Regions from separate parts of the Rhizobium sp. BR 249 genome, predicted to be linked through region 1. Evidence: predicted binding sites of a transcription regulator. Region 1 holds the regulator's gene; each other region holds the start of a gene.
The links. Region 1 encodes LexA, which represses DNA repair genes until DNA is damaged. Its sites were predicted from a motif close to TGTTCNNNNTGTGTTCNG; they were not measured.
Positions count from the first base shown of each region.

Region 2: the regulator LexA is predicted to act here: its motif matches at 8,159-8,176, upstream of QD408_RS09260 (PA0069 family radical SAM protein).
Region 3: the regulator LexA is predicted to act here: its motif matches at 1,266-1,283, upstream of QD408_RS01385 (2'-5' RNA ligase family protein).

Region 1 covers NZ_JARWKX010000022.1:31,173-41,309, forward strand. The annotation lists gene QD408_RS20000 (pyruvate dehydrogenase complex dihydrolipoamide acetyltransferase) at 1-737, opposite strand, end outside; gene QD408_RS20005 (pyruvate dehydrogenase complex E1 component subunit beta) at 753-2,135, opposite strand; gene pdhA (pyruvate dehydrogenase (acetyl-transferring) E1 component subunit alpha) at 2,151-3,197, opposite strand; gene QD408_RS20015 (FtsB family cell division protein) at 3,343-3,663, opposite strand; gene eno (phosphopyruvate hydratase) at 3,804-5,078, opposite strand; gene kdsA (3-deoxy-8-phosphooctulonate synthase) at 5,219-6,064, opposite strand; gene QD408_RS20030 (VOC family protein) at 6,061-6,954, opposite strand; gene lexA (transcriptional repressor LexA) at 7,153-7,872, shown strand; gene QD408_RS20040 (ComEC/Rec2 family competence protein) at 7,853-10,137, opposite strand, start outside.
Region 2 covers NZ_JARWKX010000007.1:155,707-165,843, forward strand. The annotation lists gene QD408_RS09210 (S49 family peptidase) at 1-31, opposite strand, end outside; gene QD408_RS09215 (Nramp family divalent metal transporter) at 214-1,554, shown strand; gene QD408_RS09220 (tRNA1(Val) (adenine(37)-N6)-methyltransferase) at 1,551-2,327, opposite strand; gene QD408_RS09225 (DUF2007 domain-containing protein) at 2,333-2,560, opposite strand; gene QD408_RS09230 (polyprenyl synthetase family protein) at 2,669-3,685, shown strand; gene QD408_RS09235 (tetratricopeptide repeat protein) at 3,819-5,651, shown strand; gene QD408_RS09240 (4-(cytidine 5'-diphospho)-2-C-methyl-D-erythritol kinase) at 5,664-6,548, shown strand; gene moaB (molybdenum cofactor biosynthesis protein B) at 6,548-7,099, shown strand; gene QD408_RS09250 (hypothetical protein) at 7,106-7,420, opposite strand; gene QD408_RS09255 (glycosyltransferase family A protein) at 7,587-8,105, opposite strand; gene QD408_RS09260 (PA0069 family radical SAM protein) at 8,246-9,403, shown strand; gene QD408_RS09265 (ribonuclease HII) at 9,570-10,137, shown strand, end outside.
Region 3 covers NZ_JARWKX010000001.1:277,933-288,069, forward strand. The annotation lists gene QD408_RS01370 (DEAD/DEAH box helicase) at 1-315, shown strand, start outside; partial or broken gene QD408_RS01375 (LysR family transcriptional regulator) at 387-545, opposite strand; gene QD408_RS01380 (methylated-DNA--[protein]-cysteine S-methyltransferase) at 628-1,188, opposite strand; gene QD408_RS01385 (2'-5' RNA ligase family protein) at 1,359-1,958, shown strand; gene QD408_RS01390 (succinylglutamate desuccinylase/aspartoacylase family protein) at 2,032-3,093, shown strand; gene QD408_RS01395 (ArsC family reductase) at 3,207-3,557, shown strand; gene ybaK (Cys-tRNA(Pro) deacylase) at 3,560-4,033, shown strand; gene QD408_RS01405 (MarR family winged helix-turn-helix transcriptional regulator) at 4,045-4,488, opposite strand; gene QD408_RS01410 (glutathione S-transferase family protein) at 4,592-5,275, shown strand; gene QD408_RS01415 (aminopeptidase) at 5,403-6,656, shown strand; gene QD408_RS01420 (EamA family transporter) at 6,604-7,515, opposite strand; gene QD408_RS01425 (MarR family winged helix-turn-helix transcriptional regulator) at 7,597-8,094, shown strand; gene QD408_RS01430 (NAD(P)H-dependent oxidoreductase) at 8,096-8,686, opposite strand; gene xseA (exodeoxyribonuclease VII large subunit) at 8,689-10,137, opposite strand, start outside.

The sequences.
Region 1 (10,137 bases):
ACGCTGACATAGAAATGCGGGATCGTCTGCTTGGATTCGACCAGGCGCCGGGCGATCGTCTTGCGCATGCCGTCATGCGGCACCAGCTCGTAGGAGCCTGGTTCGAAGAGCTTGAGCACGGCGTCGTCGGAAGCACCCTTCGGTGCTGCCGCAGCCGGGGCCGGAGCGGCGGCTGCCGGAGCAGCAGCAACGGCCGGTGCGGCCGCAGCCTTGGCGCCACCGCCTGCAACGGCGGCTTCGACATCGCTCTTGACGACGCGGCCATGCGGGCCGGAGCCTGCGACAGCGGAAAGATCGATACCGGCTTCCTTGGCCAGACGGCGCGCGAGCGGCGAAGAGAAGGTGCGGTTGCCGCCCGATGAAACCGATGCGGGTGCGGCCGCGGGTGCCGGTGCAGCTGGAGCAGGTGCGGCGTCGGCCTTGGGCGCAGGGGCTGCTTCAGCCTTGGCCGGCGCGGCGGAACCTGCGCCGCTTGCGGCAGCGGCAACGTCCTCGCCATCGGCGGCGAGAACCGCGATCAGCGCATTGACCTTGACGCCTTCGGTGCCGGCGGCAACGACCAGCTTGGCGACCGTGCCTTCATCGACGGCTTCGACTTCCATCGTCGCCTTGTCGGTCTCGATCTCGGCGATCACATCGCCAGACTTGACCTTATCGCCTTCCTTGACCAGCCACTTAGAAAGATTGCCTTCTTCCATGGTCGGAGAGAGGGCGGGCATCGTGATATTGATCGGCATCGAAATACCCTCCCCTTATTTGTAGCAAACAGCTTTCACCGCATCGACGACTTCGCCGACGTTCGGAAGCGCCAGCTTTTCGAGATTGGCGGCGTAAGGCATCGGAACGTCCTTGCCCGCGATCGTCAGCACCGGCGCATCGAGATAGTCGAAGGCCTGCTGCATGACGCGGGTGGCGATTTCGGTGCCGACCGACGACTGCGGATAACCTTCCTCGACGGTGACCAGACGGCCGGTCTTCTTGACCGATTCGATGATGGTCGGCAGATCCATCGGGCGGATGGTGCGAAGGTCGATCAGTTCGACGTCGATGCCGATCTTTTCCAGTTCGGCGGCCGCCTTCGTCGCGTAAGTCATGCCGATGCCGAAGGAGACGACGGTGACGTCCTTGCCCGGACGGTGGATGCGGGCCTTGCCGATCGGGAGTACGAAATTATCGAGCTTCGGCACGTCGAAGTGCTGGCCGTAGAGGATTTCGTTCTCGAGGAAGATGACCGGGTTCGGATCGCGGATCGCAGCCTTCAGCAGGCCCTTGGCGTCAGATGCCGTGTAGGGCATGACGACCTTGAGGCCGGGGATGGCGCTGTACCAGGCGGCATAATCCTGGCTGTGCTGGGCGCCGACGCGGGCAGCAGCGCCGTTCGGGCCGCGGAAGACGATCGGAGCGCCCATCTGGCCGCCGGACATATAGAGCGTCTTGGCGGCCGAGTTGATGATGTGGTCAATCGCCTGCATGGCGAAGTTGAAGGTCATGAATTCGACGATCGGGCGAAGGCCGGCCATGGCGGCGCCGACGCCGACGCCGGCAAAGCCGTGCTCGGTGATCGGCGTATCGATGACGCGACGGGCCCCGAATTCCTGTAGCAGGCCCTGGGTGACCTTGTAGGCGCCCTGATATTCGGCGACTTCCTCGCCCATGACGAAGACGTCGTCGCTGGCGCGCATTTCTTCGGCCATGGCGTCGCGCAGCGCTTCGCGCACGGTCATCGACACCATTTCGGTGCCGGCAGGGATTTCCGGATCGTTCGGAACGACGGCCTTCGGCTCGGCCGGAAGTGGTGCCGAAGCAGAACCGGTATTGGTCGGCTTCTCTTCCTGGGCAACCTGCGGAGCAGCGGCGGCCGGCTTGGCGGCGGATATATCCGAAGCGGATTCGCCATCCTGCAGCAGCACGGCGATCTTGGTGTTGACCTTGACGCCTTCGGTGCCGGCATCGACCAGCAGCTTGCCGATGATGCCTTCGTCGACGGCTTCGACTTCCATCGTCGCCTTGTCGGTTTCGATTTCGGCAATCACGTCGCCTGAAGTGACCTTGTCACCTTCCTGCTTCAGCCATTTGGACAGCGTGCCTTCTTCCATCGTCGGAGAGAGGGCGGGCATGAGGATATCGATAGGCATGGGTTCCCTCCCCGATTAGAGCAGAATGTCGGTATAGAGCTCGGATGCATCCGGCTCCGGATCGGCCTGAGCGAAGTCGGCGCTGTCGGCGACGATGTCGCGGACATCCTTGTCGATCGCCTTCAGATCGTCTTCGGAAGCCCAGCCCTTTTCGATGAGGCGTGCCTTCACCTGCTCGATCGGGTCCTGCTCGGAGCGCATCTTCTGCACTTCCTCCTTGGAGCGATACTTCGCCGGGTCGGACATGGAGTGACCGCGATAGCGATAGGTCAGCATTTCGAGGATGATCGGGCCCTTGCCGGAGCGGCAATGTTCGAGCGCCTCGTCGGCCGCGGCCTTGACGGCGCGAACATCCATGCCGTCGACCTGGATGCCGGGGATGCCGAAGCCGGATCCACGCAGCGAGTAGTTCGACTGGGCCGTCGCACGGGCGGTCGAGGTGCCCATGGCGTAGCGGTTGTTCTCGACGATATAGACGATCGGCAGCTTCCAGAGCGCCGCCATGTTGAAGCTCTCGTAGACCTGGCCCTGGTTGGCAGCGCCATCGCCGAAATAGGCGATCGAGACATTGCCGTTGCCGCGGTAGTGGTTTGCAAAGGCAAGGCCCGTTCCGAGCGAAACCTGAGCGCCGACGATGCCGTGGCCGCCGTAGAAATGCTTCTCCTTCGAGAACATGTGCATCGAGCCGCCCTTCCCGTGGGAATAGCCGCTGCGGCGCCCGGTCAACTCAGCCATGACGCCACGCGCTTCCATGCCGGTTGCCAGCATGTGGCCGTGGTCGCGATAGGCGGTGATGACCTGGTCGCCTTCCTTCTGCGCCATCTGCATGCCGACGACGACAGCTTCCTGACCGATGTAGAGGTGGCAAAAGCCGCCGATGAAGCCCATGCCGTAAAGCTGACCGGCCTTCTCCTCGAAGCGGCGGATCAGCAGCATCTCGCGATAGGCCTTGAGCTCTTCATCGCGATCGAAGTCGGCTACCGGGCCGCCATTCGATGCTTTGACTGTGGATTTTGCTGCAGTTTTGCGGCTGGAAACGGTCGCGGTCTTTCGCGGCGCCATTCAACCCTCCCTATGGGTTTATCGGTTCTCGATGGCGCGTACCATAGGGAAGAAATATGACCACAGCAATGCCATAATTGCATGGCTCGTATTCGGCACTAAATTATTGGAAATACAGCAGAAATTCCAATTAACCGAATTTCGGTTAATTGGAATAATGGTTGAATATGACGATCTCGTCCGCGCGCGACATATTCAGTTGATATCGCGCCTTTTCGTCCAGCATATCCTTGTCGAGCGAGCCGTCACTGAGCAGCGCAACCTGACTTTCCAGATGTTCGCGCTTCGCCTTCAAGACTGCAAGCTCTTTTTCGCGCTCAACGCGCTGGCGCTCGAACGTCTCCGTTGCGCGCAGCCCATAGTCGCCATGGATGCAATGATAACCGAAGTAGGAAAGGAAGGCGACCGTCATGGCCGGAATGACGAAGCGACCGATTCTTCTCTTCTTATGATGCTTTGTCCACATACACGCATGCTCTTGAACGCATTACCAATTCGTTCAATCTAGCGCGCAGAGATTAACCGTTCGTTGACTCTAAAAAGCAGGCAACAAAAAACCCGCGCCCGGAAAAGGGCGCGGGTCAAGCCGTTAAAAATCAGTTCCGATCAGCCGCGGATGATCGAGCGGCCGGCATACTGGGCCTGGGGGCCGAGGCCTTCTTCGATGCGGATCAGCTGATTGTACTTGGCAAGACGGTCGGAACGCGACAGCGAGCCGGTCTTGATCTGGCCGCAGTTGGTGGCGACCGCGAGATCGGCAATGGTCGAATCTTCCGTTTCGCCGGAGCGATGCGACATGACGGCGGTGTAGGCAGCCTTGTGCGCCGTATTGACCGCGTCGAGCGTTTCCGTCAGCGAGCCGATCTGGTTGACCTTGACGAGGATCGAGTTGGCGACGCCCATGCGGATGCCGTCGCGAAGACGGGCGGAGTTGGTGACGAAGAGATCGTCGCCGACCAGCTGGGTCTTCTTGCCGATCAGGTCGGTCAGCGTCTTCCAGCCGTCCCAGTCGTCTTCGGCCATGCCGTCTTCGATCGAGATGATCGGGTACTTGGCGGCGAGTTCGGCCAGGTATTCGGCCATGGCGCCGGGCTCGAGCGTGCGGCCTTCACCTTCGAGAACGTATTTGCCGTCCTTGAAGAATTCCGTCGAGGCGCAATCGAGGCCGAGGTAGATGTCCTCGCCCGGCCTGTAGCCGGCTTTCTCGACCGACTTCATGATGAAATCGAGGGCTTCGGAAGCGCTCTTCAGGCCCGGTGCGAAACCGCCTTCATCGCCGACATTGGTGTTGTGGCCCTGTGCCGCGAGTTCCTTGCGGAGCGTGTGGAAGACTTCCGAGCCCATGCGCACGGCTTCGGCGATCGTATCGGCGCCGACCGGCAGGATCATGAACTCCTGGAAGTCGATCGGATTGTCGGCATGGGCGCCGCCGTTGATGATGTTCATCATCGGCACCGGCAGCAGGCTTGCGGAAGCGCCGCCGACGTAACGGTAGAGCGGCAGGCCGGAAGCCTGAGCGGCGGCCTTGGCGACTGCAAGCGAGACGCCGAGAATGGCGTTGGCGCCGAGGCGCGACTTGTTCGGCGTGCCGTCGAGCTCGATCATGATGTTGTCGATCTGGATCTGATTTTCGGCGTCGATGCCGCCGATCGCGTCGAAGATCTCGGTGTTGGCGGCCTCGACCGCCTTCTGGACGCCCTTGCCGAGGTAGCGCTTGCCGCCGTCGCGCAGCTCGACCGCCTCATGCGCGCCGGTCGAAGCGCCCGAGGGTACAGCCGCGCGGCCCATGCTGCCGTCTTCGAGATAGACATCGACTTCGACGGTGGGGTTGCCACGGCTATCGAGAATCTCGCGGGCAATGATATCGGTGATTGCAGTCATGGGTTCTTCCTGCTCGGGTGGGTGATAGGGGTTCGAAACCGTCTTAATCGAAGGTGCGCAAATTACAATGGCACTTTGCGATCCCTTCCATGTCCATATCCAGTCGTCGCTACAGCACGTTCGTGTCAGGCTTTTGACTGTCAGCCCTTGGCGACCGCGTCGAAGGCCAGCAGCTTTTCGAGAAGCCGCGGCATATCCTTGAGATAGACCATGTTCGGGCCGTCGGAAGGCGCATTGTCCGGGTCCTGATGGGTTTCGAGGAAGACGCCAGCAATGCCGGTGGCGACTGCGGCGCGCGCCAGCGTTTCGACGAACTCCCGTTGACCGCCGGAGGATTCGCCCTGCCCGCCCGGCTGCGCCACGGAATGGGTCGCGTCGAAAATCACAGGCGCACCCATCGCTGCCATGATCGGCAGCGAGCGCATGTCGGAGACCAGCGTATTGTAGCCGAAGGAAGCGCCGCGCTCGCACAGCAGCACGTTCGGATTGCCGCTGGCATTGAGCTTCTTCAGGACGTTCTTCATATCCCAGGGCGCAAGGAACTGGCCCTTCTTGACGTTGACGGCGCGGCCGGTCTTGGCGGCGGCGATGAGAAGGTCGGTCTGGCGGCAGAGGAAGGCCGGGATCTGCAGAACATCGACCACCTTTGCGACCTCGTCGCATTGCTCGGCGGTATGGACGTCGGTCAGGACCGGAAAACCGAATTCCTTCTTCAGGTCGGCAAAGATCTCCATGCCCTTCTCAAGCCCGATGCCGCGTTCTGCCGAAAGCGACGTGCGGTTCGCCTTGTCGAAGGAGCTCTTGTAGATGAGGCCGATGCCGAGCTTTGCGCAAAGCTCCTTCAGCGCGCCGGCCATCATGAAAGCATGATCCCGGCTCTCCATCTGGCAGGGGCCGGCGATCAAGGACAGGCGGCCGGTATTGGAAAAGGTGACCTGGCCGTTGCCTTCGCCAACCTTGACTTCGGAATTGGTATTGGAGCTCATCGTGGTTCCTCGAAGGCGAAGAGCGTGCCCTGACCGGGCGCGGGCTTCACCAGAATGCGATTGTTCTTGCGCGTGTAGGTCACCCCGTTAGCAGCCAAATGCGCTTCTGTCACGGCAAGATCGGCGACATTGAAGAGGATTGCCCGGCCCCGCAGGCCGCGCTCGGCGGATGAGACGGCGATCTCGAAATAGGCCTCAAGCCCTTCCGGCGTCATCAGGCTGATTCTCGCATTCGATGCCGCGATATTGACGCCGAAACCGGTTTTCTCGACTGCCGATTGCGCCGCGGCAAGGCTGACGAAGGCGCCGAAGGCCGCTGGTTCCGGGGCTGAAAGCGCCACCTCGGCAATTCCCGTGACGCCATTGGCATGTTTCTCCAGCGCACCACGATCGGCCGGCAGCGGGTTGATGCGCTGACAGGTGAACAGGAAGAGATCGGGCGCGCGCAGATCGCCCGCAAAGGCCAATTTGAAGCTGCCGACGCTCTCCGAACCATCCGGCATCTTCATCGGCCGGCTGAACTCCAACATCTCGCCGGCGCTCGATCCCCTGGTGGCGAACTTCTTATGATCGAGGGTGGAATTCTCGGTGGCGAAGACGATTGCCGAAAGCCCCTCCTCGCCGCAGCGGAAGCGGAAAGCCTGGTTGCGGGCGGTGAAGACATTGCCTTTCCGCGCCGATGCCTCGCTCTCCTCGACGCTCGCAACGCCGAGCGGCTCCAGATAGGTTTTGTCGGCGAAGAAGACGCAGGCATTTTCCGTTCCAAAGGGATGGCGCGCATCGGCGGCAACGGTGAAACCGAGCTTGCCGAGCCTCTCGCGCGCAAGATCGATATTGACGACCGGCAGCACGACATGATCCAGCGGGTGCGGCTTGGCATGCTCGTTCATCGGTTCCTCTCCCTGAAATGGCAAGAGATGTGCGACAGCGCACTCTCAATTCAAGACTTGCCTGCCAAATCCCGCAAATGAAAATAAAAATCGCAACGAGTTGATGGGAAGTTTTACGGAAATTTAGCTACTTGCGGAACACATATGGAACATATAGTGTCTGTTCTGGATTTGTTTCAATCACGGGGTCTGACGTCGATGCTCACGCGCAAACAACAGGAGCTACTCCTTTTCATTCATGAGCGCATGAAGGAATCCGGCGTTCCACCGTCTTTCGACGAGATGAAGGATGCCTTGGATCTCGCCTCGAAATCCGGCATTCACCGCTTGATCACGGCGCTCGAGGAGCGTGGCTTCATTCGCCGCCTACCGAACCGCGCCCGCGCCCTCGAAGTGATCAAGCTTCCGGAGGCCTACAGCCCCAGCATCCAGCCCCGGCGCGGTTTTTCGCCGAGCGTCATCGAAGGCAGCCTCGGCAAGCCCCAGCCGGTCGCCGCTCCCGCTCCTGCAAAGCCCGTCGCCGACAACGGCAACTCGGTCTCCGTGCCCGTCATGGGCCGCATCGCCGCCGGCGTTCCGATCTCGGCGATCCAGAACAACACCCACGACATCGTGGTTCCGGCCGATATGCTCGGCAATGGTGAACACTATGCGCTGGAGGTCAAAGGCGATTCGATGATCGACGCCGGTATCTTCGATGGCGACACCGTGATCATTCGCAATGGGAGCACCGCCAGCCCTGGCGACATCGTCGTGGCCCTCGTCGACGACGAGGAAGCGACGCTCAAACGCTTCCGCCGCAAAGGCGCTTCCATCGCGCTCGAAGCGGCCAACCCGGCTTACGAAACCCGTATCTTCGGGCCGGATCGCGTCAAGGTTCAGGGCAAGCTCGTCGGCCTCATTCGCCGCTATCATTGACACCGGGCGGGCTGGATTCGGCAAAACTCCCGCTGCGCCAATCATAAGCGCGATGGCGCATCCACGGCCGCGACAGCGTGCTGAATGCGGTGACGGTCTGCGGACCGTCATCCGTAAAGCGCAACTCGACGGAACCGGTCCGGCGCAGCGTCTCGCCAGTGAAGAGCGTCGCGCGTGAACGGCAGCGGTCGAACCGCAGCCGCACCGGCGTCACGACGATATTGCCCACATCGCAGGCCGGGCCGAGATAGGCGGCGTTGTCGATGACGGTTACGACTTTTCCATTTGCCAGCCGCGATATGCACCAGGCCTTCTTAACGCAGGAAAAGCGGTTGGCCTCGCCGTTTGCCGCGGCCGCCTGCATCGCGCTCCTCGCTTCCTCCCGCTGATCCGGGGAAAGCTGCAGACGCCGATCGTCTGCCTCGGGGATAGCGGGGCCATCCAGCATCTTCGGCGAATGATGGGTCGGCAGGACCAGCGCTCTCTGCCACTGATCGAAAATGAAATTCGGCGGCCTTTCGCGAGTGGAGGCCATGGCTGCGGCCTCAACGATCCCGACAAGACCGCCATCCTCCGAAATGACAAGGTCCGGCGAGTGGGCGGATGGAAGAACAAGCAAAACGAGCGTCGAAGCCGTCATGACGGCGGTGCCGATACGGCGCAGGCGCGTGCGCAAGAGCGTCATGAGCAGGAAGCCGGCAACGGCAACAGCGAAGTACCAGCCGGGCAAACGGCCGATCCCGATGCCGCCACCCCAGCCGGAAACCGTCTTTGCGACCGCGATCACCAGGTCGAGGCCAAATCCGACCACCTTCCAGGGCAGTGCGTCCAGACCGAAAGGCATGAGCAGCATTGCCAACAGGCCGGCGGGCATGACGATGAAGGAGATGATGGGTATCGTCGCGAGGTTTGCCGGCAAGCCGTAAGCCGTCAGGCGATGAAAATGCTCGATCGAAAAGAGCGCGGTCGAAAAGCCGCCGATCAACGAAGTTAGGAAGACGCCGGCAAAGAAGCCTCCGACCGCAACGAAGGGCCGAACGATCGGCAGTTTCAGAAAGGCATTTTCACGGACGCGCCGATCCTTCCAGAGCTGATAACCCGATACCAGCGCCAGCGTCGCGGCAAAGGACATCTGGAAGCTCGGACCCAATACCTCGGACGGTGAGATGGCAATGATGACCAGCGCGGACAGCGCGACATTGCGCAGGCTGATCGACGGCCGGTCGAAGAAGACGGCGATCAGCATGACGGCCATCATGATGAAGGCGCGTTCGGCCGAGACGGCGAAGCCGGAGATCAGAAAATAGGCGGTAACGGCGAGCAGCGCGCCGCCGGCGGCGATCTTCTTCGTTGGATAGGCCTGGGCGATACCGGGAAAGAGGCTGAGCAGCATTCGAAAGCCGACGAAGAAGATGCCGGCAGACAACGCCATGTTGAGACCCGATATGGCGATGATATGGGCAAGTCCGGACTGGCGCAGCGCCTCCGTCGTCTCATTCGAGATGGCGCGCCGCTCGTCGGTCACGAGGGCGGCCGCAAACGCACCGGTGTCGCCGGGCAGGACCGATCTTATGCGATCACCGATGCCACTGCGCAGCCGGTAGAGCCATTCGAGCAGCGCTTCCGATGTCGATGCCGCGGCCTGCGGCCCCGCCTGCACATCGACCTTGTCGGGTGCACCATAGAAGTAGCCGTTTGCGCCGATGCCGTCGAAATAGGCGCCGAAGGAGAAATCGTTGAGTTCGGGAAGCGCCGGCCCTGCCGGCGGCGTCAGCCGCGCCCTGCCGGTAATGATGTCGCCGATCTCGAAAGAAGCGTCCGCTCCGCGGGCGATCGCCGTGACACGCTCCGGCGGCCGTTTCAGCGTTGGCGCCTCGGTGGCGGTGACGGCAAGAATGTAGCGCCATCGCCCGCGATCGTCGCCCTCACGCCGCTCGACACGGCCGGTTATCGTCGTCGTCACGGCGGAATCAAGAATTACGGTCGAGGCTCGCCAGGTCTCGAACTGCGCCGAAAGCATGCCGCAGACCACAAGTGCGAGCGCCAGCAGCGTTGCCCGCAAGACCGTCCTGCCGCTGCCGATGACGGGGATGGCGACCATCAGCACCGACAGGCAGATCAGCGACGTAACAATCGGAAAATCCGATGCCGCGAGAAACCAGAAGGCGGCTCCCGAGCCGAGGAAGACCGGTGAGAACAGCAGTAGTCCTCCGTGGTCCGCCTCTTCGCCCAACATGCGGAGGCCGGCACGCAACGCTCGTCGAG
Region 2 (10,137 bases), on a different contig from region 1:
TCGGCAGCAGCTTTCTCAAGAATCCGGCCATTTCTCACCCTTCGCTTCAGGTCGCACCATCGCTGTCGCGCGATCGCCATCCATGTATGCGCTGGAACGACAAACGCAATGGCCGCGTTCCTGAAACCTCAAGATGATTTTCTTGTTGCGAATGACTTGCATTATCATTCTAATCCGTCATAGTGCGCTGACAGTAAAACAGGTGGAAATCGCATGGACGCCCTTAATCCGAATGTAACAAGCGGCTGGCGGCACGAACGCGGAGAGGCGTCGCTGTCGGATGTCTACCGCACCGTCGGAACCGGGCGTCACAGCTCGAGATGGAGAAGGGCTGCGGCCTTCGCCGGCCCCGGCTATATGGTCGCCGTCGGCTACATGGACCCCGGCAACTGGGCGACCTCGCTCGCCGGCGGCTCGAAATTCGGCTATACGCTGCTCACCGTCGCGCTGCTTTCCAACCTGATGGCGATCGTGCTGCAATCGCTTTGCGCGCGCCTTGCGATCGCCTCCGGCCGCGATCTCGCGCAGGCCTGCCGCGACGCCTTTCCGAAATATGTCTCGGTGCCGCTCTGGGCATTCGCGGAAATCGCCATCATTGCCACCGATATCGCCGAAGTGATCGGCACGGCGATCGGCCTCAACCTGCTCTTCGGCATCCCGCTGGAACTCGGCGTCCTCATCACCGCGCTCGACGTTTTCCTGATCCTCTTCCTGCAGAAGCTCGGATTCCGCTGGGTGGAGGCCTTCATCATCGCGCTGCTCGGCGTCATCGCGCTCTGCTTCGGCGTGCAGATCTTCCTTGCCGATCCGCAATGGGGCGCCGTCATCACCGGTTTCTTCCCGACAACCGAAATCGTCACCAATCCGGAGATGCTCTATCTGGCGCTCGGCATTCTCGGCGCGACCGTCATGCCGCACAATCTCTACCTTCATTCCGGCATCGTGCAGACGCGGGCCTACGGCCATACGGTGCCCGAAAAGAAGGAAGCGCTGACCTATGCGACGATCGACTCGACCGTCGCGCTCTGCTTTGCGCTGCTGATCAACGCCTCGATCCTGATCCTTGCCGCCGCCGCTTTCAATGCGCACGGCAGGACCGATGTCGTCGAGCTCGGCAATGCCTATTCGCTGCTTTCGCCGCTGCTGGGTCTGGCGATCGCGCCGACGCTCTTCGGCATCGCGCTGCTCTGCTGCGGCCTCAACTCGACGGTGACGGCAACGCTTGCCGGCCAGATCGTCATGGAGGGCTTCCTCAAGATCAGGCTGAAACCGTGGATGCGCCGCCTGATCACCCGCGCCATCGCCATCGTGCCGGCGGCGATCGTCACCATCTGGTATGGCGACAAGGGCACGGCGGAGCTTTTGATCCTCACCCAGGTGGTGCTCAGCCTGCAGCTTTCCTTCGCCGTCTTCCCGCTGGTCATGTTCACCGCCAACCGTGCCAAGATGGGCGAACTCGTGGCGCCACGCTGGTTGAGCGGCATCGCCTATCTGATCGCGGTCGTCATCGCCGGCCTGAACGTCAAGCTGCTTCTCGACTTCGTCACCGGCTAAAGCCTGGCATAGGCCGCCCGGCCATTGTTGAAATCATCGACGAGAGGGGAGAACTTGTGGCTCCCCTCTTCGTGCATGATGAGGGCCGCGCGCAGCGACAGCCGCGCCCGCGAACCCTTGATCGCCGTCACCAGGATACGGACGGCATTCTCACCGGGGCGCGGATGGATTGATGTAATCTCGATGCCGCCGAAGCGCCGGCCGCAGGCATCGATGATCTCGGCGATCGATTGGGGCCTCGCGATCAGCGACAATTGCCCTCCCGGGATCATGATGGCGCCCGCCGTGCGGATCCAGCTTTCGAACAGGCCGTCGGTCATCGCATGGGCTTCGGCCTTCAGCGCATCCGGCGTGCGCCGGTCGCCGGCATCGTTGAAGGGCGGGTTCATGATGACGTGGTGGAAGCTCTCGTCGATGAGGCCGGCATCGTTGCGCGCCTTGGCGGTCAGCGTCACATCGGCTTCGATGACGCTGACGCGGCCGGCGACATGAGCGTTTTCGGGCAGGAGGATGCTGCGACGGGCATAATCGGCCATCTCGGCCGAGCGCTCGAACAGCACCACTTGCGCGTTGGCAAGGCGCGAGGCGACGGCAAGGCCGGCTGCACCTGCGCCGGCGCCGAGATCGGCAACCCGGACCGGGCGATCGTCGGCGACGAGGGCGGCCAGCAGCATCGCATCCATGCCGGAGCGATGCCCCCTGCCCTTCGGCTGCACCAGATGGAAGGCGCCGCGATGGAAGGCATCGATGGTTTCGGCAGGCTTCCCGGTCATTACGCTCACTTCTTCTCGCGCAGTTCGCCGCCGAGACCGGCGTCGATCAGGATGCGGCGCGCCTGATCGGCCATCTCCTCGTCCACCAGGAGGCGGCGCGGCAGCATGCCGAGCGAGCCTTCGAGCACGCTCATGCCCTGATCGGCGATGAAGCAGTGAATTCCCGCATCCTTCATCAAGCTCTCGGCAAAAGAGAGAAGAACAGCGTCGTTGGCGCGGATAAGTTCATGCATTTGCCGTCGTTTTCCTTCCAATTTCGCCCAGCGCGACAATTCACCCCTTGCCGCGCCCATCGCCCCTTTCTATTGTCAGCCGTAATGAATGAACAGGAGTCCGGGTCGTTGGGCGTGGTCATACCGCTTGAAGAAAGCAAAAACAAACTGGCATCCATAAAGCCATTGGTCGATCTCACCAAGGCCGACATGGAGCGGGTGAACCAGCTCATTCTATCCAAGGCCGGCTCCGACGTGCAGATGATCCCGGAGGTCGCCAACCATCTGATCTCATCAGGCGGCAAGCGGCTGCGGCCGATGCTGACGCTGGCTAGCGCCTCGCTGTTCGATTACAAGGGCGAAAATCACGTCAAACTCGCCACATCGGTCGAATTCATGCACACGGCGACGCTGCTGCATGACGACGTCGTCGATGAAAGCGACCTTCGCCGCGGCAAATCGACGGCGCGCATGATCTGGGGCAACCAGGCTAGCGTGCTGGTCGGCGACTTCCTGCTCGGCCAGGCCTTCCGCATGATGGTCGATGTCGGCTCGCTCGATGCCCTCGACGTTCTGTCCTCTGCGGCTTGCGTGATCGCCGAAGGCGAGGTGCTGCAGCTCTCCGTCGCCAAGAACATGGAGACGACCGAGGATGATTACCTCGCCGTCATCCGCGCCAAGACCGCCGCACTCTTTGCCGCCGCCGCGGAAGTCGGGCCGATCGTCGCCGAGGCCGGCAAATCCGGCCGCAACGCACTGAAATCCTATGGCATGAATCTCGGCCTCGCCTTTCAGCTCGTCGACGACGCGCTTGATTACGGCGGCAAGGCAGCCGATCTCGGCAAGAATGTCGGCGACGATTTCCGCGAGGGTAAGATCACCCTGCCGGTCATTCTCGCCTATCGCCGCGGCACCGAGGACGAGCGCGCCTTCTGGCGCGATGCGATCGAAGCCGGCAACAGCACCGACGCCAACCTGGAAAAGGCACTGGGGCTGATCACCAAATACGGCACGCTCAGCGATACGATCGGCCGGGCCGTTCATTACGGCACGATCGCGCGGGACGCGCTCGCACCGCTTCCCGACACGGTATGGAAATCCGCCCTGATGGAAGTGATCGATTTCTGCATCGAGCGCGTCAACTGATCAAACGTCCTCGATCGAAGTCTGATTTTCTTGCGGCGCCGCTTCAAAAAAGCCATCCTGTTATGAATCAGTGATCGCAACTGATTTTGCGACCGGCGCCTTGGCCGGGACGCTCTCGAAGAAAGGTTTCCTAATGCGGCAGAGACTGGCCATCCGTCTTCTTACGAGCGCAGCGCTGGCGGCGGTTCTTTCGCTCGGCGGTGTCGGCGGCGTGAGTGCCGAGGATGCGGCCAAGGTGGGCGATGCCGCCAAGGCCGAAAGCTTCGATGCCGACAGCGTCACCACCTTTTCCGGCGCCTTCCTTGCCGCGCGCACGGCCGATGTCGATCACGATTACGAAACGGCGATCGAACTCTATAAGAAGGCGCTGCAGATCGAGCCCGGCAATCCGGAGATTCGCCAGCGGCTGATGATTTCGCTGCTGCTCAACGGCGACATCAAGGATGGCGTCACTTATGCCAACGACCTGAAAGGCGATCCATCCGTCGAGCGCATAACAACGATCGTGCGCGGCATGGATGCCGTGCGCCGCGGCGACTACAAGACCGCCGAGGCGATCCTGAAATATAAGGGTCCGAACGATCTCGACCGGATGATGAACGACCTTCTGCTCGCCTGGGCCCGCGTCGGCGCCGGCCGCGGCAAGGACGCGCTCGCCATGGTCGAGAAGATGAAGGGGCCGGACTGGTTCCGCATCTTCCAGAACTACAATGCCGGTGCGATCGCCATCGTCGCCGGCGACGTGAAATCCGCCCGCCAGCATCTGAACGATGCCGTGCTCGACAAGGAAGGCGGCGCAACGGCGCCCGACACCTTCATGCGTGCTGTCATGGCGCTTGCCCGCCTGGAAGCCGCGCAGGGCAACAAGCAGAAGGCGCTCGACGCCGTTTCCGTCGGCGACAACCTGCTGCCGAACTATGCGCCGCTGAACGCGCTGCGCGACAGCATCGAGAAGGGCGAGAAGCAGGAACAGCAGGTCAAGACGGCCGAAGAAGGGGCTGCCGGCGTGCTCTTCTCCGTCGGTGGCGCGCTGAACCGCGACGGCGCCGAGGACATCGTCTCGCTCTATCTGCAGACGGCCAATGCGCTCGATCCGAACAGCGCCGATACGCTGGTGCTGCTCGGCGGCATCGCCGAAAAGCAGAACCAGATGGACCGCGCCATCGCGCTCTACAAGAAAGTGCCGGAGAATTCGCCGATGCGGCGCATCTCCGAGCTGCAGCTCGGCCTTGCCCTTGCCCAGGGCGGCAAGGTGGACGAGGCGCGCAAGCATCTGCAGGCGCTGATCGCCTCCGACCCGAAGGACATCCGCAGCTACCTCGCCTATGGCAGCGTTCTCTCCGACGCCAAGGACTACGAGGCGATGGCTGCCAACTACGACAAGGCCGTCGAAATGATCGGCCCCTTCCCCGGCCGCCCCAATTGGAGCGTCTTCTTCCAGCGCGGCATCGCCTATGAGCGGCTGAAGAAGTGGGATCAGGCGGAACCGAATTTCCGCAAGGCGTTGGAACTCAACCCCGATCAGCCGCAGGTGCTGAACTATCTCGGCTATTCCTGGATCGACATGAACAGGAACCTCGACGAAGGTCTCGGCATGATCAAGAAGGCCGTCGACCTCCGCCCTGACGACGGCTACATCATCGATTCGCTCGGCTGGGCCTATTTCCGCCTCAACCGCTTCGACGATGCCGTCGACGAATTGGAGCGGGCGGCGCAGATCAAGGCCGGCGACCCGACGATCAACGACCATCTCGGTGATGCCTACTGGCGTGTCGGGCGCAAGCTCGAGGCCGCCTACCAGTGGAACCGGGCGCTGAGCTCCGAGCCTGAAGCCGCCGAGATCCCCAAGATCAAGGACAAGATCGCCAACGGCCTGCCTCCCGTCAGCGACGATGCCAAGGCGGCCGACAAGAAGCAGCCGGACCCGGCGCCCGTCACCCCGCCGCCGGTCGACAAGAAATCCTGACGGACCCGACGCATGCCTGAGGAAGGCTTGGCCGACGCTTTCGGCGTCACCGAAGAGGCGCGCGCGAAGATCAACCTGGCCCTGCATGTGACGGGCCAGCGGCCGGACGGCTATCACCTGCTCGATATGCTGGTGACATTCGCGGATTGCGGCGACCGGCTGGGTTTCCTGCCTGCGCAGGCCGATGCCTTCACCCTGTCGGGCCGTTTCGGCGAAACGCTTGCCGGCGACGGCGGCGCCAACCTGGTACTCAGAGCGCGCGATCTCCTGCGCGAAGCGGTCGGCGCCCTTGCCTTCCCCGTCCACATCCACCTGCAAAAGAACCTGCCAATCGCTTCCGGCATCGGCGGCGGCTCGGCCGATGCGGCTGCGACGCTGCGCGGGCTGATGCGCCTCTGGGGCACGAGGCTGCCGGTCGAGACGCTTGCCGCGCTGGCGCTGAAGCTCGGCGCCGATGTGCCGATGTGCCTTGAGAGCCGGCCGCTGATTGCCCGCGGCATCGGCGAGGATATCGAGCCCATACCCGATCTGCCAGCCTTTGCCATGGTGCTTGCCAATCCGCTGAAAGGCGTCTCGACGCCCGAGGTTTTCCAGCGGCTGACAACGAAGAACAATCCGGCCCTGAAACTCACGCGAACCGCCGGCTGGCTCGCGGCAATTGCCGATGCCCGCAACGACCTGGAGCCGCCGGCGCGCGAACTCGTGCCTGAAATCGCCGAAATCTCGGCGATGCTGCAAGCCCGCGGCGCACTCATGGCCCGGATGTCCGGCTCGGGCGCCACCTGTTTCGGGATCTTTGCAACCATGGCCGAGGCGAAGGACGCGGCGGCGGGTCTTCACAGCGAGCGGCCCGACTGGTATTTCCAGGCGACGGAAACGATCCCGGGAGGCGCGTGATGGCAGGTCTGGACGAAAAGCGGCCCTTTATCGCGGTCGGCATCGCGGTTCTCACCGTCTCGGATACGCGCACGCCGGAGACCGACAAGTCGGGTGATACGCTGGCAGCGCGAATCGCCGAGGCGGGCCATAGGCTTGTCGACCGGGCGATCGTGCCTGACGACCGGGAAAAGATCGCCGCAAAGGTCAACGCCTGGACCGAGCGTGACGAGATCGACGTCGTCATCACCACGGGAGGCACCGGCTTTACCGGCCGCGACGTGACGCCCGAGGCGCTGGAGCCGCTGTTCGAAAAGCGCATGGACGGTTTTTCGGCCGTCTTCCACCGCATCTCCTATGAGAAGATCGGCACGGCGACGATCCAGTCGCGGGCGACGGCGGGTGTTGCCAACTCCACCTTCATCTTCGCGCTGCCGGGTTCGCCCGGCGCCTGCCGCGATGCCTGGGACGGCATCCTGAAAGCTCAGCTCGACTATCGCAACATGCCGTGCAATTTCGTCGAGATCATGCCGCGCCTGGATGAACACCTGAAACGCGGCGCGGCGAAATAGAAGGCTCTATGTTGCAAGGCCCGGCAAGGTGGGCATCGTTTCCCAGCTGTCACCCGACAGCAGAATGCAGCTTATGCCGTGAACATCCGTTACGACGAGCGTCCAGGTACCGCTTTCGGCGGCATAGACCTCGAGAACGGCGTTCTGGTTGACCAGCCCGACCGCTGTCAGTTTTTCAGCAAAATTCCTGTCGAGGAAACTGACGACATCGGATCGGCCTGCGCAACTGAGCATCGTCTGCGATGCTGCCGGATGCGGATGCGCGATCATCGATATCGGCACTATGACGGCCAGCAGGCCGTAAATCATACCGCGTACCACGACGCACCTCCTTTCGCCGGGACCCCGGCAGAAGAGGAGATTTCCGCTGACCTGTTCTGCCGTCCACCGGCATTCCATGGCCATCCGTTACGAAGCGAGGCGCTTCGGCGGCGCCATGGCGAAATTATAGCGCGAAATCGTATTGGGCGCCATCTTTACGCGACGTCTATCGCGCTGCGCGGGCGACCCAGGAAGGAATCAATTCGCTCACGAGCTTGCGCGGCTTCTGACCCTTGACGAAGTCGGCAAGTGGCATGCCGCTTCTGGCGGCGGCGAGCGCATGGTTCTTCGGCATCAATAAACCAAGTTCCAGTGGCGGCCGGGCGCGCGCGACGCGCTGGAAGAACGGGCGTCGATAACCACGTGAGGCGGTAAAGCGGGCCGGCGTCTTGTTCAGCGCCACATACTCGGCGATCTCATCGATCCAGCCGGCCTGCGGCCTTGCCCCCGGCTCGACGAAGAGCAGCCATTCACCGCGGGCCGAGCGAACGATGTCCTTGATATCCCATTGTGAATGGAAACGGCAACCGGCCGCATCCGCCACCCGTGAAGTGCCGTCGCGCGAACCATGGTCGAGCACGATCACATCGCTGACGAGCCCTTCCACCGCGCCTGCCACGAGCACCGATAAAGTCTGCGCCAGTTCGGATTCCTGATCCTGGCATTCGAGAACAACAGTCAACATCGACTATTCATAATGCGCCGCACAATTTTTTTCCAGCACCCTTTTCCGCATTTTGTTCTTGCATTGTTCTCGTTTTGACGATAGGAATTTAATCATCAAAACGGGCGGAGGCAATGGCTCTTCCGCCGCGGGAGAATCCGATGAGAGAGCAGTCCCTGGCAGGGCAGGCCGCATTCGCGCCTGCCAATACGGCAGATATTGCCGATGCGATGATCGTTTCCTCCGGCCTCAGGATCGAGGTCGATCGCCGGCGCGGCCGTGGCGCGGGCTTGAACCCGACAGGGCGGTTCGAGGCGCTGCAGCGGGAGACCTTCGACGACGGCTGGCAGACGCTGGAAGAACTGCCTCCTTTCAAGACGGACGTGCAGGTCGAAAAACCCCGCACGGCCATCACCCGCAATGAATCGCCCGATATTTCCTTCGATCGCTCGATCAATCCCTATCGCGGCTGCGAGCACGGCTGCATCTATTGCTTCGCCCGGCCGACCCACGCCTATATGGGGCTCTCCGCGGGGCTCGACTTCGAGACGAAGCTCTTTGCCAAGCCGGATGCGGCAAAGCTGCTGGAGCGGGAACTCGCCAAGCCGGGCTACAAGGTGCGGGTGATCGCGATCGGCACCAATACCGACCCCTATCAGCCGATCGAGAAAGAATGGCGCATCATGCGCGGCATCCTCGAAGTCCTGAACAAGGCGAACCATCCGGTGTCGATCGTCACCAAATCGGCAATGATCCTGCGCGACCTCGACATTCTACAGGAGATGGCGGCTAAGAACCTGGTGCGCGTCGGCATCTCGGTGACGACGCTCGACCGCAAGCTCGCCCGGGCAATGGAGCCGCGCGCCGCCACGCCGCCGCGGCGCCTGGAGACGATCCATGCGCTTGCCGAAGCCGGTATCCAGACGGCTGTCATGGCCGCCCCGCTCATCCCGGCGCTGAACGATCACGAATTGGAGCGCATCCTCGAATCGGCGAAAGCGGCCGGCGCTGCCGAGGCGAGCTACGTCATCCTCAGGCTCCCTCTGGAAGTCAGCCCGCTCTTCCGCGACTGGCTGCTGCAGCATTATCCCGATCGTTACCGGCATGTGATGTCGCTGGTGCGTTCGATGCGCGGCGGCAAGGATTACGATGCCGAATTCGGCAAACGCATGAAGGGCGCCGGCCCTTATGCCTGGCAGATCGCGCGCCGCTTCGAAATGGCGGCGAGACGCTTCGAACTGACGCGGCGCAGCGTGCCGTTGCGCGACGATCTGTTCGTGCCGCCTGATGGCAGCGGGGTACAATTGTCGCTGCTCTGATTTTTCAGGCTTGCGCATCGGCTTCTCGATAAAACCGCCCTGTTTTCGAGCCCGAGCGCAATTCCCGCGGATGGCCCTGACCGCCACCATCCGCCGGACCGTCCCCGGCCGCCGCCCTGATCCGGGGACTTGCGGGAAATCGGGTTGGCGTGCGAGGTTCAGCCGCATGAAACGTCGCACGCCACCCGATTCTCCCCTGCTTTTCGACACGGTCCCGCTCGTGCCGGATTTCAAGCTCGAGCTCAAAGCCCGCAAGGCCGGCCACTGGCCGGTCGCCGGAGCCGACGAGGCAGGCCGCGGGCCGCTGGCCGGGCCTGTTGTGGCCGCTGCCGTCATCCTCGATCCCAAGCGCATCCCTGAAGGTCTCAACGATTCCAAGCAGCTTTCCGCGCAGCGGCGCGAGGAACTGTTCGTGCAGATCCTTGCGACGGCGACCGTCTCCATCGCCTCCTCCAGCTCGACACGCATCGATGAGACGGACATTCGCAAGGCGAGCCTCGACGCCATGCGCCGCGCCATCTGCAGCCTCGCCATTCCGGCAAGCTACGTGCTGACGGATGGGCTCGACGTGCCGCCCGGCCTCGACTGCCCGGGACAGGCCGTGGTCAAGGGCGACGCCCGCTCGGTCTCTATCGCCGCCGCCTCGATCGTCGCCAAGGTGACGCGCGACCGGATGATGGCGCGGGCGCATGCCGTGTTTCCCGACTACGGTTTTGCCGCGCATGCGGGCTACG
Region 3 (10,137 bases), on a different contig from region 1:
TCCGCGGACGATCTCCAAGCGGATGCCGAGCCCGCCGCGGCGGCAAAAGCGGCCGTACGAACCGAAGCCGCCGGAGCGCCGCCGCCCGATGCCGCTTCCGATCCGTGGCAAGCGCTGGCCCAGATCGGCGTGCAGGTCGTTGCCGCGCTGACTGCGGCCAACGATTCCGATGCAGCGGCGCACCCCTGGGTCGAGCGTGATTCGGCCACAGGCGCGCGGAGCCTGAAGATACCGCTGCCGCCGCCCGAAACCGCGGCGCAAATCGCCAATGCTCTTTCCGCGCTTGCCGATAGCCTGCGGGGCGGGATCAGGTGATCGGCGGCACAGCTAACGACGGGCAGTCCTCCTGATATAATCGACCAGCGCACGCAGCTTTAGCGGCTGCCGACAATATCGAATTCGTCGTCGGTGACGGTGATAGCGAGCTTGATTTCAGGGCAGGCTTCCATGAAGCCGGCCAGCAATGTGCCGGAGAGGAAGCTTTCGGCAATCAAGGAAACGGTGATCCTTAGCAGGCCGCCCGGACGTGCCTGCATCTCGCGCAGCCCGATGACGTCGATGTCAGCGAGATCATCATCCGGCCGACCGCCAGCCCCTATTGAGCTGGCGGCAAGCTCGTTTCGTCTTCTAAAAGAGGAGCGATTGTTGAGCAGGCGGCGGGCCGAGCTGGACGCCTTCGAGCTCCAGCATGCGGGCCTTGGACGACGAACCGCCGGGGGCGGAGAAGCCGCCGATCTTGCCGCCGGCGGCGAGCACGCGATGACAGGGGATGATGAGAGCGACTGGGTTCTTCGCCATCGCCTGGCCGACGTCGCGGGCGGCTTCCGGCCCGGCACCGAGTTCTCTCGCCAGCGCGCCATAGGTGGTCGTGCTGCCCCAGCCGACGCGCCGCGCCGCCGCATAAATATCCTTGAAGAAGGCGTCCTGGCCGGCAAGATCGAGCTCGACGCCGGAAAAATCCGTCTCTTCTCCCTGGAAATAACGCTGCACGGCGGCGATCGTCTCGATCACGCCGGGCGTCGGCGCGCCGGGTTCGGCATCCGGCAGACGGCGCAGCAGCAACCGCTCGGTCGCTTCCGCGGTTTTGGTCGGCAGTTGGAAACGGACAATGCCGGCGTCGCTCCAGGCGATGCCGCAGAAACCGCCTGCGGTTTCGAAGATGAGATAGTGGTGCACTGCTTGGGCCATGACACAGCCTCCGCGTTTTCGATTACCACCAAAATCATATGGGACGGGCGCTGTTTCAACCCGTTTCTTGCAGATATCGTTCTTTTTTTGTTCTTGATATCCCATCCTCTCGGGATATCCTTCGTCGTTCCTCTCCAACGATGAAGCGGGTGATGACGGCCTGACAGCCCATGAACCAGATTTCCTTCGACTTCGGCCATGGCCAAAACCAGCCTCAGCGGCGGGGCGGCGGCGGACACCGGCTGTTCTTCGCTCTCCGTCCTCCCGCGAGCATCGAGGAGCGGGTGGCTTCGATCGCCGGTGACTATGGCAAAACCTTCTCCCTTTCCGCGGAACCGCGGCTTTCGACGCTGCACGTGAGCGTTATCGGCGTCGGCGACTATGAGGACCTGCCGGAGGATGTAATTTTCGCGGCGCGCCAGGCGGGCGCCACGGTGGAGAGCGCGCCGATCGCGATCAGTTTCGACAGGATCATGAGCTTCAGGCGGGAGGGCAAGGCGCGCCCGCTCGTCCTTTGCTGTGAAGGCGGGCTGAAACCGCTCACGCGGCTGCATGTCCAGCTGGGCGTCGGCATGCACAACACGGGATTGCCACATAATATCAGCCGAAATTTCACGCCGCATATGACGCTACTCTATGACCGCAAGGCCGTGCCGGCGACGACCCTCGACGGGCCGGTTTCATGGACGGCGGATGAATTCCTGCTGATCCACAGCCTTCTCGGAAAAACCGAATACCGCATCATCGATCGCTGGCCGCTGCTTGGCTGAGCTTGCGCTTCTCCAATGTCCGCGCATAAAACTCGGAAAACCTGTTCGAGATACAGACGGGAGCCAAGACAGCATGGACGTTTCAGAGATCATCATCCCAGGCGATACGCCGGGTACGGAGTGGCGGCTGCCGGTGCTGCGGTTTACCGGCCGCGATCCGAAAGCGCCGAAGACCTATATCCAGGCCGCTCTCCATGCCGGCGAATTGCCGGGCACGGCGCTCCTGCATTTCCTCTGCGAGCGGCTGCGGCAGGCGGAAAGCGAAGGTAAGATCGCAGGCGATATCACCATCGTACCGCAGGCCAATCCGATCGGCGCGGCGCAATCGCATTTCGGCGAGCTGCAGGGCCGTTTCGACCTCGGCTCCCGCACCAATTTCAACCGTGATTTCCCGCTGATCTCCATTGCCGATCGGGCCGAACTGGTCGAGGACGTCGATGATTATCCGGCTATCGACAGGTTGAAGCGGCAGCTCCTGCATATGGCGCTCGGGGCCGATCTGGTCCTCGATCTGCATTGCGACGACGAATCCCTGCAATATGCCTATATCGACGAGGCCTTCTGGCCGGAAGCGGCCGATCTTGCCGCCGCGCTCGACATGAAGGCCGTGCTGCTTTCGGACGGCGAAAGCTCCGCCTTCGAGGAGGCCGTCGGCTTTGCCTGGAAATATCAAATCCCCGGCGAACGCCGATCCTGGCTGCCAGGCAAACTCTCCGTCACCGTCGAACTGCGCGGCAAGCGCGATGTCGATCCGGTACTGGCGAAAAAGGATGCGGGCGGGCTCTGGCGTTTCCTTGGCGCACGAGGGATCGTCAGCGGCGCAATGGCACCGGCAGCCGCATTTGCCGGTCCGGCCGTGCCGCTCGACAATGTCGAGATCATCCGCGCACCCGAAGGCGGAGCCGTACTCTTCCATCGCAGCATCGGCGAGCGGATTGCCGCAGGCGATCTTCTGGCGACGATCGTCACCCGGCCGGGTCAGCCTAGCGGCAGCATCGACTTGCATGCACCGCAGGACGGGCTGATCCTGACCCGAACGTCCGACAGGCTGGTGCGGCGGCGCGGCGACCTGATGAAGATCGCCTGCGACAATCCGAGCAAAGCCTCACGTAAAGCCGGCACGCTGGAGAATTGAGCGTCTCTTCCCGGATGAATGTGGGGCAAGGATCAAGGGATAAAACGCCGCACGGCGTTTGCGCCGGCCATCGTGCATGCTATCTCGCTGTCATCACAGGGAGATCGATCGGCATGGCCGTCACCATCTATGGCATCAAGAATTGCGACACGATGAAGAAGGCCCGCGGCTGGCTGGAAGAACACGACGTCGCCTATGAGTTTCACGATTATAAGGCGCTCGGCATCGACCGCGGCCATCTCGAAGCCTGGATCGACGAAGCCGGTCTCGATACGGTGCTCAACCGCGCCGGCACGACCTTCCGCAAGCTTCCCGATGCCGAGCGCGAGAACCTGACCCGGGAAAAAGCGATCGCGCTGATGCTCGACCAGCCGTCGATGATCAAGCGGCCGGTGCTGGAGGCGAAGGGCAAGCTGCTGATCGGCTTCAAGCCGGACATCTACGCCGGTGCTTTCGAGCGCTGACAATGTCCAAGATCACCCGTGCGACGCAGGCTCTTTCCCAGGCAGGCATCGCCTTCACCATCCATAGCTATGAGTACGACCCCGGCGCCGAGCGCGTCGGGCTGCAGGCGGCGGAAGCCTTGGGCGAGGCCCCGCACCGAGTTCTGAAGACGCTGATGGCGGAGGTGGACGGCAAACCGGTCTGCGTCGTCGTGCCGTCGGATCGCGAAGTCAGCATGAAGAAGCTCGCAAACGCCTTTCACGGCAAGTCGGCCAATATGATGAAGCCTGCCGATGCCGAGCGGCTGACAGGTTATCATGTCGGCGGCATCAGCCCCTTCGGCCAGAAGAAGACGGTGCCGACGGCGATCGAGGAGGCGGCCCTTGCAGAGCCGCTCGTCTATATCAATGGCGGGCAACGCGGGCTGCAGGTGCGGCTCGATCCGAAGGATGCGTTGAAGGCGCTGAAGGCCGTCGCCGCGCCGCTGATCGCCTGATCCTCCTGGGCCTATAAGAAGCGGTCGAGCAGACCGGCAATCGCTCTCGCCTCGCTTTCGGCAAGCCGACTGCCGATATGGGTCTCGATCGCTTTGCCATAGATAGCCCACATGCGCTCGCGAAGCTGGCAGCCGGCATCGGTGATCACCACCCAGCGGCCGCGTCCATCGTCTGCGAAGACCTCGCGGCGGACCAGACCTTCTCTTTCCAGCCGGTCGAGCAGGCGGGAGAGATTATACTGCGCCAGCAATGTGCGCTCCTCGATCTCATAGGGGCGCAGCCTGCCCTCTTCCGAGCGCGCCAGTTCCCACAGCACGTCGTACCAGGCGAGCGGCGGCATGCCGGCCGCTTTCAAATCGGCTTCGATGGCGCCGAGCAGCCGCTCGCGGGCGCGCATGATGCGTGTCCAGGCGGAGACGGCGGCTTCACTCGGTTCGTGCATATCCTCAGACATAAATGCAATTACATCTATCTTGAATTTCTCCGCAAGCGATATTAGATGCATTTGCATGCAATATGAGACGGCCGATCTTTTCCGCAACATCCAGGAGACTTCCATGAGCAGGCTTACCCTCATCAGCCATCACCTCTGCCCCTATGTGCAGCGCGCCGCGATCGCGCTTCTCGAAAAGGGTGTACCCTTCGAGCGCGTCAACATCGATCTTGCCGACAAGCCGGACTGGTTCCTGAAGATCTCGCCGCTCGGCAAAGTGCCGCTGCTCCGGATAGAAGAAGACGATGGCCGCGAAGAGGTGCTGTTCGAAAGCAGTGTCATCTGCGAATATCTGGAGGAAACGCAGGCGGGTGCCGCCCTGCATCCGGCCGATCCGCTGACCCGTGCCCGCCATCGCGGGTGGATGGAGTTCGGCTCGTCCGTGCTGTCCGATCTCTGGGGTTATGAGACGGCGCAGGATGCGGCGCAGCTGGAGGCCAAGCGTAAGGCGCTCGCCGCCAAATTCGCGACGATCGAGGATGCACTGGCGGACGGCCCCTATTTCGCCGGCAGCCGATTCAGCCTCGTCGATGCCGTCTTCGCGCCGGTCTTCCGCTATTTCGATCTCTTCGATACGCTCGGCGACAGCCGCATCTTCGACGGGCTCGAGCGGGTCAAGCGCTGGCGCAAGGCGCTGTCCGAGCGGGCAAGCGTCAGGGACGCCGTCAGCGAAGACTATCCGCAGCGGCTGACGGAGTTCCTCGAGAAGCATAACTCGATCCTGCTCAGGCGACCGGCCGCTGCTTGAGGCGCGCGAAGCGGCCGGGCATGCGTCCGAGCGCCTTCAATTCGGTAGTGATGCGCTTCATTTTCGCCGCAAACGGGTCTAAGTCTTCCAGCCTCCGAGCATCGATGACAGAAGGCAGGTTACACCCATGACTTTCATGCCCCAGAGCCAGAACACCGTTGATCCCGTCAAGCTGGAAAAGCTTGCAGAAGTCGCCGTCAAGGTCGGTTTGCAGCTGCAGAAGGGTCAGGACCTGGTGATCACCGCCCCTGTCGTGGCGCTGCCGCTCGTCCGCTTCATCACCAAACACGCCTATCAGGCCGGCGCCGGGCTGGTCAGCACCTTCTATTCCGACGAGGAAACGACGCTGGCGCGCTATCAATACGGCAGCGACGAGAGCTTCGACCGCGCCTCCGATTGGCTCTACGAGGGCATGGCCAAGGCCTATGCCAACGGGGCGGCCCGTCTTGCGGTCTCGGGCGACAATCCGATGCTGCTTGCCGAGCAGGATGCCGGCAAGGTCGGCCGCGCCAACCGCGCCATGTCGACGGCTTACAAGCCGGCGCTCGAAAAAATCTCGAATTTCGACATCAACTGGAACATCGTCTCCTATCCCAACCCGTCCTGGGCCAAGGTTGTCTTTCCCGACGACCCGGAACCGATCGCGATCGCCAAGCTCGCCAAGGCGATCTTTGCCGCCTCGCGCGTCGATGTCAGCGATCCCGTCGCCGCCTGGGCCGAACACAATGCCAATCTCGCCAAGCGCTCCGCCTGGCTGAACGGCGAGCGCTTCGCCTCGCTGCATTTCAAGGGACCGGGCACGGACCTGACGGTCGGCCTTGCCGACGGGCATGAATGGCATGGCGGCGCATCCACCGCCAAGAACGGCATCACCTGCAATCCGAACATCCCGACCGAGGAAGTCTTCACCACGCCGCATGCGCTGCGCGTCGAAGGCCATGTTTCGAGCACCAAGCCGCTTTCGCACCAGGGCACGCTGATCGACAACATCCAGGTGCGCTTCGAGGGCGGACGCATCGTCGAGGCCAAGGCCTCGCGCGGCGAAGAGGTGCTGAACAAGGTGCTCGACACCGACGAGGGCGCGCGCCGGCTCGGCGAAGTGGCGCTCGTACCGCATTCCTCGCCGATCTCGGCGAGCGGCATCCTCTTCTACAACACGCTGTTCGACGAAAACGCCTCGTGCCACATCGCGCTCGGCCAATGCTATTCGAAGTGCTTCCTCGATGGGGCAAAACTGAGCCAGGAGCAGATCAAGGCGCAGGGCGGCAATTCCAGCCTGATTCATATCGACTGGATGATCGGCTCCGACAAGGTCGATATCGACGGCGTCAAGCCCGATGGATCGCGGGTTGCGGTGATGCGTCAGGGCGAGTGGGCCTGACCGGCATCATCGCGCGCTGACTGAGCCAGACGCTGGCGAGCACCATGGCGAAGCCGGCAATCTGCGCCGGCGTCAGGCTCTGGCCGAGCGCCAGCCAGCCGAGAAGGGTCGCGACGACCGGGCTCAGGAAGCCGAGCGAAGCCGCGGCCGAAGGCTCGATGCGAGAGAGGCCGCGAAACCAGAGCAGATAGGTAAAGGCCGCGCCGATGAGGCCAAGCCAGGCGATGCCGAGAATATTGGCTGCCGTCGGCGCCGGGAGCGCCGGCTCCAGCAGCAAGGCGACGGGCACGAGCAGGATGCCGCCCGCGGTCAATTGCCATGATGTGAAGGTCAGGCTGGAAACGGGCGGCTGCCAATGGCGGCTCAGCACCGTGCCGAAAGCCATGGAGACGGCGCCGGCGAGACCGGCGGCGACGCCGATCGGATCGAGCGCCGCATTCGGCGTCAGAACCAGAAGCGCGACGCCCGCCATGCCGATCAGGCCGGCGATGACGGCGAGGAAGCGGATCGGCTTGCCGAGGAAGAGGCGCGACAGCGCGATGACGATCAGCGGCTGCACGGCACCGACCGTCGCCGCCACGCCGCCCGGCAGGCGATAGGCCGAGAGGAAGAGCATCGCCCAGAAGAACGAGAAGTTCAGCGCGCCGAGAATGAAGGCGCGGCCCCACCAGATGCCCGTCGGCAACTTCCGAACAATGAGCAGCAGAAGCAGACCCGCCGGCAGAGCGCGCAACATGGCGACGGACAGCGGATAACCCTGCGGCAGAAAGGAGGTCGTGACGAAATAGGTGCTGCCCCAGATGGCGGGCGCGACGGCAGTCACGAACACGTCGACGAAATAGCGCGAATTTGTCTTCATCTCAAGAATCTCTATATCAAGATAAATTCAACATAGCGTATCTTATCTTGACGTCAAGATATCTGCTGATATCGATGTCGTATGGGTGAAGAGAAGCAAGATCACGTCGACCGGATTCTGGCGCAATGGCGGCGCGAGCGGCCGGATCTCGACGTCGAGCCGATGGGCATCCTCGGGCGCCTGAAGCGCCTCGGCACCCATCTCGGCCGTGAAGTCGAAGCCGTGCTCATGAAGCACGGGCTTTCCACCTCGTCTTTCGACGTGCTGGCCACGCTTCGCCGCTCCGGCGCGCCGCACCGGCTTTCGCCGGGCGAGCTTCTGGAGATGACGATGGTCAGCTCCGGCACGATGACGAACCGGATCGACCAGTTGGAAAAGGCGGGTTTCGTCGAGCGCATCGTCAATCCGCAGGACAGGCGCAGCGTGCTGATCGCGCTGACGGATAAGGGGCTTGCGACCGTCGAAGAGGCGGTCGGCGCCCATGTCGCCAACCAGCAGCGGCTGACGCGCAATCTGACGGCCGAAGACAAGGCCGAGTTCGACCGGCTGCTCAAGAAGTTCCTGGCCGATTTCGAATAGGTCAGACGACAGAAAGCGCCTCGCGGACTCGCTCTATATGCGCCTTGCGCCTGGCCTCCGTCGCCCGGTCCATGTCGTGCAGGCTCAGCATGCGGAAGACGAGCTTCTTCGAGCAGAAAGCGGCAATGCCGCGCTTCAGCAGCCGGCGAACGGGATCGCCCATATAGAGATGCACGAGCCACCAGGGCGAGCCCGTCGTCGTCAGCGCATATAGGAGCCTGATATTGGTGAGCTGAGGCACGATGCGGCCGCCGGCGGCATCATGGGTGAAGGCCACGCCGGGCGCGAAGATGCGGTCGAAGAACCCTTTCAGGATGGCCGGGAAATTGAACCACCATTGCGGAAATACGAGGACGAGACCTTCAGCCGCCTTCAGGCGGGCAACGATATCGGCAACGGCTGACGTGTCGTAAGGCGTATCGAAGTAACCGCGGCGCTCGGCTTCGGTGAGGCGCGGGTCGAAATCCTCAGCATACAGATCGATGAGATCGACGACATGGCCGGAAGCTTCCAGTGTCTCGTGAGCCGTGCGTGCCACCGAGGCGGCAAAGCTTTCCGGCAACGGATGGGCAAGCACCAGCAGGATTCGCATTGTTAGAACAGGCTTCCCTGCTTCGCCGGGTCTGCGGGTTTTGTGCTGCGCTTCTTGCCGCCGGCGGGCGGGGCGCCGCCTTCCGTGGTCATGGCGCCGACACGGCCATCGGCGAATTCGATGGCGATTCCCATGCCGGCGGAGAGTGCTGAAGCTTGCGAGACCGGCCTGTCATCCTCGTCGCGAATGACGGCATAGCCGCGCTTCAGCACGTTCTTGTAGGAGAGCGACTGCAGCACACGGTCCTGCGCGGAAAGCTCGGCGCGGGCGCGCGTCAGCTGGTGGCGGATCGCCGTATCGGCGTGGCGCGAAAGGTTGCCGAGCCGCTCGCGACCGCGGTCGGTCTGGGTCTTCAGCCGCGCCGGCAGCGAGGAGAGGATGGCTTCGGCGCGATCGATGCGGGACTTCGAACGGTCGAGCAGGCGCTCGACGGTGCGTTCAGCCCGCGCCATGCGCTCGTTCAGGAGCTGGCGGCGCTCGGCGATGCGGTTGGAGAGCACGTCAGGGCGCAGATGCGAGGCGACGCGTTCGAAGCCGCGACGCTTGTTGATGGTGGTGAGCTCCAGTCCGCGGCCGAGGCCGGCGGCGGCCTCGTCGAAACGACGGCGGGGCAGAGCGAGAAGCTGATCGAGCGACGGCAGTGCCCGCATCAGGGCACGGACGGATTGGCGGCGCTGATCCATCTGACGGTTCATGCAGCCTTGCAGGCGCGCGGCAAGAGCAGCCGCCTGCGCTTCCAGCTCTGCCTTGACGGGCACCGCCATTTCGGCAGCGCCCGTCGGCGTCGGGGCACGCACATCGGCGGCATAATCGATCAGCGTCCAGTCGGTCTCGTGGCCGACGGCGGAGATCAATGGAATTCGGCTCTCGGCGGCTGCGCGCACGACGATTTCGTCGTTGAAGCTCCAGAGATCCTCAAGACTGCCGCCGCCACGCGCGACGATCAGCACATCAGGACGCGGGATGGCGCCGGCCGGCTCTAGCGCATTGAAACCGCGAATGGCGTTCGCCACCTCCTCGCCTGATCCCTCCCCCTGAACCTTGACCGGCCAGACGAGCACATGCACCGGGAAACGATCGGAGATGCGGTGCAGGATGTCGCGGATGACGGCGCCGGTCGGCGACGTGACGACGCCGATCACCTTGGGCATGAAAGGCAGCCGCTTCTTGCGGGCGGCATCGAACAGGCCTTCGGCGCCGAGCCTGCGCTTGCGCTCCTCGATCAGCGCCATCAGCGCGCCGGCGCCCGCCGGCTCCAGCGTCTCGATGACGATCTGATATTTCGAGGAGCCGGGAAAGGTGGTGACCTTGCCGGTGGCGATGACTTCCATGCCCTCTTCCGGGCGGAACTTCAGGCGCGAGAAAGTGCCCTTCCAGATGACCGCATCGATGCGCGCACGATCATCCTTCAGCGAGAAATAGGCGTGGCCCGAAGAGTGGGGCCCGCGATA